Regions from separate parts of the Paenibacillus sp. LRG-1 genome, predicted to be linked through region 1. Evidence: predicted binding sites of a transcription regulator. Region 1 holds the regulator's gene; the other holds the start of a gene.
The links. The regulator CtsR, encoded in region 1, represses protease genes until heat stress. The targets are predictions, from matches to a motif close to ATGGTCAATAAAGGTCAAACA.
Positions count from the first base shown of each region.

Region 2: a site for CtsR is predicted at 2,058-2,078, ahead of clpP (ATP-dependent Clp endopeptidase proteolytic subunit ClpP). Genes of this name have one in related genera too.

Region 1 is NZ_CM170126.1:5,321,163-5,325,885, forward strand. It holds gene clpC (ATP-dependent protease ATP-binding subunit ClpC) at 1-777, opposite strand, end outside; gene mcsB (protein-arginine kinase McsB) at 822-1,886, opposite strand; gene mcsA (protein-arginine kinase activator protein McsA) at 1,915-2,439, opposite strand; gene ACUUJN_RS23700 (CtsR family transcriptional regulator) at 2,509-2,973, opposite strand; gene ACUUJN_RS23705 (GNAT family N-acetyltransferase) at 3,514-4,701, opposite strand.
Region 2 is NZ_CM170126.1:212,730-217,452, forward strand. It holds gene ACUUJN_RS00950 (PdaC/SigV domain-containing protein) at 113-1,222, shown strand; gene clpP (ATP-dependent Clp endopeptidase proteolytic subunit ClpP) at 1,349-1,945, opposite strand; tRNA gene ACUUJN_RS00960 (tRNA-Arg) at 2,157-2,231, opposite strand; gene ACUUJN_RS00965 (sugar-binding transcriptional regulator) at 2,501-3,538, shown strand; gene gap (type I glyceraldehyde-3-phosphate dehydrogenase) at 3,633-4,643, shown strand.

The sequences.
Region 1 (4,723 bases):
ATCCTCGAATTCACCACGATACTTGGTGCCTGCTACCACAGACCCCATATCCAGTGTCATTACGCGCTTGTCACGCAACGTTTCGGGAATCTCATTTGCTATGATTTTTTGGGCCAATCCTTCGGCAATCGCCGTTTTACCTACCCCAGGCTCACCAATCAGAACCGGATTGTTCTTTGTACGGCGGCTGAGCACCTGAATTACGCGTTCAATTTCCTTGCTACGCCCAATAACAGGGTCCAGGTTGTTTTCCTTCGCAGATGCCGTCAGATCGCGTGCCAGACTGTCCAGAGTTGGCGTGCTGACATTAGCTGGAGCACCGTGATGACTGGAAACAGCCTCGCTGCTGCCGAGCAATTGAAGCACTTGCTGACGCGCTTTGTTCAGACTGATGCCCAAGTTGTTCAGTACACGTGCTGCTACGCCTTCGCCTTCACGAATAAGACCAAGCAAAATATGTTCTGTACCTACATAGGTATGACCCAGTTTGCGGGCTTCATCCATAGACAGTTCAATGACTTTTTTGGCGCGTGGAGTATAGGCAATGTTCGTCGGTTGCTCTTGACCGCGTCCAATCAGCGTTTCCACTTCATCCTGGATTTTTTCCAGTCCCAGCCCTAAACCGATTAAGGCTTTCGCGGCTATTCCTTCACCTTCACGAATGAGGCCTAGCAAAATGTGCTCTGTGCCAATGTTGTTGTGTCCCAATCGAACAGCTTCTTCCTGAGCCAAAGCAAGCACTTTCTGTGCACGTTCCGTAAATCTTCCAAACATCATATATCCTGCACCTCCACAGTGTGTATTTCAGATCATTCTATATATTAAAGGGTTGTGCCTAATTTTTGCCGGATCAGCTTCGCCCGGTACATATCGCGCTCTTCGGTATTCATTTTATCCCCAAAGCTTTTTTGCAGGAACCCGGGTTGTGTCATCACATTCAGCTCATTCATCGCTGCGGTGGAAGGACGCTCCAAAATTCCTAAATCTACGCCAAGACGTACATCGGATAGCCGCTGTGCAGCCTCCTTGGAATCCAATACTGCTGCATATGACAAAATACCGAATGAACGCATCACCCGATCTGTAATTCGCAGCATAGATTCATTCATTAGCCTTTCTCTGGCAGAACGCTCGTGCTCAATAATTTGTAGCACCACGCCATGTAGATTCTCAATAATCTCCGCTTCGGTTTGTCCCAGTGTAATCTGATTAGATACCTGAAACAAATTTCCGACCGCTTCGCTGCCTTCACCGTAAATGCCACGAACTGTAAGACCTACCTGTGAAACAGCAGACAATATACGATTGATTTGATGAGTCATAACTAATGCAGGCAAATGCATCATCACCGAAGCTCTCATACCTGTGCCGACATTCGTCGGACAACTGGTCAGAAAACCTCTCCGATCATCAAATGCATAATCAACATGCGCTTCAAATGCATCATCAATAACCATAGCGCGTTCCCAAGCTTCCCTAACCTGACATCCCGGATATAAGCACTGGATACGCAGATGATCCTCTTCGTTTATCATAACACTAACCGATTCATCATCGCTAATTAAAACAGCACCGTTACGAGATTCGTTCGCCAAATTTGGACTAATCAAATGCTTCTCAACCAGCACCTGCTTGTCGATCTCATCCAACTCGGATATTTTCAGCGTATGGAAAGTACCAAAACCGCCTAAATCATCATACTGAAGGATATCCGTCAAGCGTTGAAGTGCTTCTTCCGACTGCTGATTGGTAGCAAGCATGGGAAAAGGCAGATGCTGCAAGTTACGCGCAATTCTCACCCGGCTGCTAATGACAATCTCCGAATCCGCAGCATCACCACGCATCCAGTCACTTAGCGGCTTCTCCGTAAACCGAATATTGGGCATTACGCATCCCTCCTACTCTTCACAAACTTTACTCTTCAGTCATTTCTTTTTCAAGCTCTCTGATTTGATCCCTAAGCTCAGCAGCTGATTCAAATTCTTCCTGTACAATATGCTGTTGCATCTCTTTTTTCAAATCGTCAATTTGCCGTTTAACCTTCAGTCGGCCTCCAGTGCGAACCGGAACTTTACCAACATGATTCGTACTGCCATGCACACGCTTGAACAGAGGGTCCAGACGACTATCAAAATATTGATAGCACGACGGGCATCCGAAACGTCCCAGCTTACTAAACTGTGCATAGGTCATGCCACAATCCTTGCATTGCAGGTTCTGCGGACCACTGTGGCCTGGAGACTGGCTCTTTGTACTGGAGTCAAAATCCAGCATCCCCGACAACAAGCTATGAATCGAAAAGCCGTTAGGTGTTCCAGGGATCATCTCCCCTTTTTCCTTGGCACACGTCTCACAAATATGAAACTCTGTCTTTTCGCCATTCACAATTTTGGTGAAATGCAAAGTTGCCGGCCGCATATTACATTCTTGGCACAGCATAAAAGCACCTCCTTCAATGTCAGGATTTATACCAATCCCTACATCCAAACGTTAGTCTCTTTCCACACACTATTTGGTCGCCAGCAACGAAATCAGCATAGCCTTAAGCAATCTTGCTCGCAGTTGATCACGATAGGGAAGCTTCAGTAATAATGTATCCCTTGATAAAGCAGCCTTCATTAAATTAGCTTCCCTTTTGCTTAAAAAATGGGCTTCCTCTAACTGATAAATCAGTCCTTCGGCTGCCGATTGGCTTATTTCCTCCCCGATGCTCTGATGAAGATGTGTATGGATGGCATGCTGTGCAGGCAGCTGAATTCGCTGAATACGAATGTAGCCCCCGCCACCGCGTTTACTTTCCACCACATAGCCTTTTTCCAGCGTAAACCGGGTGCTAATTACATAATTAATTTGCGACGGCACGCAGGAAAAGCGGTCAGCCAGATCGTTGCGCTGAATCTCCACTAAACCTTGGGGACTTTCCAGCAATATACTCTTCAAATATTGTTCAATAATATCGGAAACATTGCGCATTTCATCATCCTCCACTAACGGAAACGCAAGTATTCAAGTACATTTCACGCTCCACAGAGTCCGCCGTATATTGAACTTAACCAAACGGTAAAGTCACGAATCTAAGCTGTATTCAGGCTATTGCCTGATCTACATCCATTGGAATTGTACCGTTTTGTCTCTAGTGTGGCCTTTATTTGCGATTAATCATACACTTCTCTTATGTTCATAAGAGTCAGCTCCTAACTATACGCAAATCATTTCGATCCTCATTTACTTCTTTGCTATCAAAATTACCTTATACAGCCAATCCATCAGCATAGTACTTCTATAGAATCACACGAGGTTTGATTGACTTTGACTTTCTTTGACTATATTCATATTATAGCACATTATTCATTTTTGCCAAGGGGTCAATACCATTTTTCGCAATCTAATTATGTTTTATACAATACCATAAAAAAACTCTTCCCATTACAGAAAGAGTTTTGAAAATTACGATAACCACGCAAGTCATGTTCTCTGAAAGATGGAGCCTAAGAAGAACTAAATGGGCCTTTATCAGAAAAAATCCAATAAGAACGTTTGTTTTACTGGTATTACACGTTTAAGGGCAGACACAGACTCATTGCTGCCTTCAATACGACCCCATTTATACAGATCATCAGCCTGCTGGTAGCCAAGCATCAGAGTCGTCAGTGACTGAATCCCAAGTTTCAAGTCAGCTACTATGGCGTTTTCAGATGAATAGCTTATATCCACTCTCTCCAAATGGCCTTGTCCTTTCGTCGTAATCGTTAATCTCCATAATCCATCATTCCATGGAGCATACCGATCTGTCAGACTTAAGGTTAAACTTGTTTCCTCTCCAATCTGCTCAAAAGGGTATCTCTTTACAAAAGCAGCTGCATCCACAATACGACCCATAAAATAAGGCACCGTTTCCTGTTGAATTCGTGGATCATCGAGTAAAAATGGCAGATTGTCATCTGCTGGAACGTAATTAAATTTACCTTGGGCTATCATTGAGTCATGATTTGCAAAATAAGTCCATAAAGCCCGACGAGCCGTCTCATTTTCATATACCAACTCATCACAATTCAACTGTTTATCTTCAATTTTGTATAGTGCATATCCCTGAGGATCGCCTGTTTCAGAGTAATATACCGCAGTTCGATAGTTCTCATTTAAAATCCGCTCTTGCCACCATTCCTTATCTCGTACCAGCGTGCCATTATAACGAGATGCATACGCTTGATACACTTGGTCCAGTTCTGAAATATCTTTGACATCGCGTTTGACTGTACCTTCTGTTTTAAGTTTTGTAGGGAATTTATCAATGGGAATGACGTACTTTTTATATTCAATATACGTTTCCCATCCAAATTTACGATAGAAGGCAAAGGAGAATGGATGCAGAAAAGAAAGGCTTTGTCCCGCAGACTTCATTTCTTCAAGCGCATGCGTCAACAAACGTGACACCATGCCTCCGCGACGCTTTTCTGGCCAAGTTGCCACACCAGCAATGCCTCCCATATCAAAAACCTGACCGTTTATGTATACCTGTAGCGGTAACAAAGTCAGTTTAGCATTCAAGTCATGTCCGTCGAATATTCCCCATGTTTGCTCCGGTTTGAATTTCTTCTTGGATTTTTCCAAATCTTCCTGGGACATTGTAAACTGAAAAGCATATTGAGATAATTCAATAGCCGCTTCAAATTCCTCACGTTGTAATTGCCTGATCTCCATAACTTCGTCACCTCGCTTGTAT
Region 2 (4,723 bases), 930 kb from region 1:
GAAATCGGAGAGTGTACAGATTGTAAACTACATACAATAGGGTATAGATATAATATTAAAAGTAGTTATCACACATAGACAATACAGATCATTAACAGGAGGAATATTTAATATGAGTAAGCATGCAATAAAATGGGGTTCAGCACTGCTGGCGGCAGGGATTTTCGCAGGAGTCACAGCTGTTCCCGTTTCCTATATCCAGGCAGCATCGACGAAACAGCAGCAAGCGACAACACGGCAACCAGGAATCAGCATCCAATGGAATGGTAAAACGTTGCCCGCTAAAGGTGTCCAAGTGAACGGGAGTACAATGATTCCGGTGGCCGCACTGCGCGACAGCTTGGGGATTCCAGTAAGCTATGATGCGAAAACAGCGACATATACCGTAGGTAGCGGGTACAATAAACTTTACATTATGGCTTCTTCCTCGGATGCCTACGTCAACGTCAATGGAATCAATACACGTAGTATGGATGCCAAACAGATCGCTGGGAAGCTATACATTCCTATGAGTTTGCTGAAAGACTATCTGGGCATAGATGCTCAATGGAATGCAGCTCAGAAAACAGTAACGCTGAGTAAAAGCCAGCTAAATCCGATTACAATTGCGTCTCAAACACTTCCAGCTTCGAGTAGTGCGAAGGTGTCCTACAAGATTAAGTACCCGCAAATCAGCGGTAGCCAGCTGAATTCTGAGGCTCAACAGGCCATTAACAATGTGCTTAAAAAGCATGCAGAAGGTATATTGGCAGCAGGCAAAAAGATGATGGCTGAGGGAGAGGCTACAACAGAAAGACCGTATGAGTTTGGAAATGATCTTGCGATTGCCTATAACAAAGATGGTATTCTGAGTGTGATTATGCAGGACTACTCGTATACGGGTGGCGCACATGGCATGACGGCACGTAAAGGATATACGTTTTCGCTCGCTGATGGTAAACTGCAGCAATTGTCTGACGTATTGAAGGCAAATCCGAACTACAAAAAGTTCCTCAATGCTGATTTGAAGAAAAAAATCGATGCACTTCAGGCTGGCGAAGGATTCGGCAAATTTAAAGAGCTGGCGGCAGATCAGAATTTTTATGTGACGAACAGTGGAGTAACAATCGTGTTTGATTTGTATGATTATGCGCCATACGCGTATGGAATTCCGGAGTTTACCTACTCGTTCGGTCAATTGCTGCCTCAAGGCGAAAAGCCTTTTGCGGGACAGAATGAATAGTAGAAATAAATAAGTCCAATTGTCTATAACCTAAAAAACAATAATGCAAAAAAGCTGCCTACCGGATAAGAAAGTCCGGAGCAGCTTTTTCATTTACCAGTTATCGAAAGAGGTGAATTTCTTCTCTTATACACCTTCTGGAGAGGAGCTAGTTAGCACTTTATCAATAATACCGTATTCCTTGGCATCATCAGCAGACATGAAGTAGTCACGGTCTGTATCTTTTTCAATGCGCTCCAGTGGTTGGCCTGTGCGATCTGCGAGAATGCGGTTCAGTTTATCACGCATTTTCAGAATGCGGCGTGCGCGGATTTCGATATCCGTTGCCTGACCTTGTGCACCACCCAGTGGTTGGTGAATCATAATTTCACTGTTTGGCAAAGCGAAACGTTTACCTTTGGCGCCTGCATTCAGCAAAAACGCGCCCATGGAAGCCGCCATACCTACGCAAATCGTAGATACGTCAGGTTTAATGTATTGCATCGTATCGAAAATGGCCATACCAGCTGTAATGGAACCGCCAGGGCTGTTAATATACAAGTGAATATCTTTTTCAGGATCTTCGGCAGCCAAAAACAGCATTTGCGCAATTATAGAGTTGGCTACAACGTCATTGACGTCCGAGCCTAACAAAATAATGCGATCCTTTAACAGTCTGGAATAAATGTCATAGGCGCGTTCGCCGCGGTTACTTTGTTCTACTACCATAGGAACATAGCTCACGTCAAAAAACCTCCCTTAAATATCGTTAGTGGATTTGGTGGACATGCCGATTACACGTCCCTTATTTATAAACTGTTACCGTAATAACCACATGATAAACAATTTCAAACAAAAAGTCAAAGAAAGTCAAACTAATGATTAAAAAAAAAGAGCCCTCAGCGCTCTTATTGGTTAAAACATTATATAGAAGCATCTAAGCGTTCATTTAAAATGGCGCGCCCGCGAGGAATCGAACCTCGATCTCAGGCTCCGGAGGCCTACGTCATATCCGTTGGACCACGGGCGCATAGTTGATTCAATGCAAACAACTAACTAATTAAACAGCTAATTGGAAACAAAGATGATTATATGATATACAGCAGTGAATTGCAAGCTTTTATTAAATGCGCATATTCAGATAAATGGTTGAGAAATATAGGTTCAGATAGACTTGCATATGGAGCAAATATTGGTTAAGATATACGTGGGACTTAAAAAGTTATCCCGGGACGTTTTGAGACCAGTTAGAGATAGAGCATTAGAGACAGAACTTAGAAGTGTGCGGGAGTGGAAAGCATGCGAAAGATATTAGAAATACAGAAGCAGCTTCTGCCCGACCTCATGGATGTTTTGAAAAAAAGGTACACGATCCTGCATCAGATTATGCTGTCCGATGTTGTTGGACGCAGAACACTGGCAGCTTCACTGAACATGACTGAGCGCGTGTTGCGCGCCGAAACCGATCTTCTTAAAGCTCAGGGGCTAATTGAGATTGAGAGTGTAGGCATGAAGGTGAGCAAAGCAGGACTGGATCTGCTGGAACAGCTGGAGCCGATTGCGAACAACTTGTTCGGCCTGTCCCAATTGGAGGACCAGATTCGTCAAGCCTATGGTTTGAGGAAGGTGGTTGTCGTTCCAGGGGATTCGGATGCTTCTCCGTTAACAAAGCAGGAGCTGGGGCGCGCTGGAGCAAAAGCGTTGCTGAGTGTTATGGACGACGAGGATGTGGTCGCTGTAACAGGTGGCACGACAATTGCCGACGTGGCGGAACAACTGGCACTACCTTCTAATGGCCCACTTAAGGGTGGGTGGTTTGTACCGGCACGCGGGGGTTTGGGAGAAAGCATGGAAATGCAGGCCAACACAATTGCTTCCACAATGGCTCGCAAGGTAGGCGCTCAATACCGTCTGCTCCATGTACCGGATTTGCTCAGCAATCATGCTTACAACTCCTTGCTTGAAGATACGAACATTCAGGATATATTGAACCTGATTCGCGAGAGTCGTATCATCATTCACGGGATAGGCAACGCCATAGCGATGGCACATAGACGTAAACTTGATCCCGAAACCTTTGCCCAGATCAGCAGTGAAGGAGCGGTAGCCGAATCGTTTGGTTATTACTTTAACGAAGATGGCGTCGTTGTTCACAGAATGCTGACGCTTGGACTCCGATTGGAGGACATTAGGCGTACCGATACGGTTCTAGGTGTAGCTGGAGGCAAAAACAAGGCGGCCGCTATTCATGCGGTACTGCGTTTCGGGCAAGAGGACATTCTAGTCACCGACGAAGGCGCTGCTGTTGAGATTGTAAGTCGTTATTTAAATGATTAATATAGGATTTATGAATATTGTTGTCTTGACGGGCTTTCGGGTCTGTCTTGAATATATAAAACTAAACTAAACGAACTTTGGGAGGAACTCACTCATGACAGTTAAAGTTGGTATTAACGGTTTCGGACGTATTGGACGCCTTGCTTTCCGCCGGATTCAAAATGTGGAAGGTATTGAAGTAGTAGCAATCAATGACTTGACAGATTCCAAAATGTTGGCACATTTGTTGAAATATGATACAACACAAGGTAATTTCCAAGGACAAGTAGAAGTACATGACGGCTTCTTCAAAGTAAACGGTAAAGAAGTTAAAGTTTTGGCTAACCGCAACCCTGAAGAACTGCCTTGGGGAGACCTGGGTGTAGACATCGTTCTGGAATGTACAGGTTTCTTCACAACTAAAGAAGCTGCTGAGAAACATTTGAAAGGCGGCGCTAAAAAAGTTGTTATCTCCGCTCCAGCTACTGGCGACATGAAAACTGTCGTTTACAACGTAAACCATGAAATTCTGGACGGAACTGAAACTGTAATCTCCGGTGCTTCTTGCACAACAAACTGCCTGGCTCCTATGGCTAAAACACTGCAAGATAAATTTGGTATCGTTGAAGGCTTGATGACTACAATTCATGCTTACACTGGCGACCAAAACACTTTGGATGCTCCACATGCTAAAGGAGACTTCCGTCGTGCTCGTGCAGCAGCTGAAAACATCATTCCTAACACAACTGGTGCTGCTAAAGCAATCGGTTTGGTTATCCCTGAGTTGAAAGGTAAATTGGATGGCGCGGCTCAACGTGTTCCAGTACCTACAGGTTCCCTGACTGAGCTGGTAACAGTTCTGGAGAAAAACGTAACTGCTGAAGAAATCAACGCTGCGATGAAAGAAGCTTCCGATCCTGAAACTTATGGATACACTGAAGATCAAATCGTTTCTTCCGACATCAAAGGTCTTACTTTCGGTTCTTTGTTTGATGCAACTCAAACTAAAGTTCTGACTGTTGGCGACAAACAACTGGTGAAAACTGTAGCTTGGTATGACAATGAAATGTCTTACACTGCACAATTGATCCGCACGTTGGAATACTTCGCAAAACTGGCTAAATAAGAACAGTCTTATTGAGCAACATCATAGAGCGGAAACAGGTTATTGTTTCCGCTCTTTATATATCAAATGTGCCTTGAATT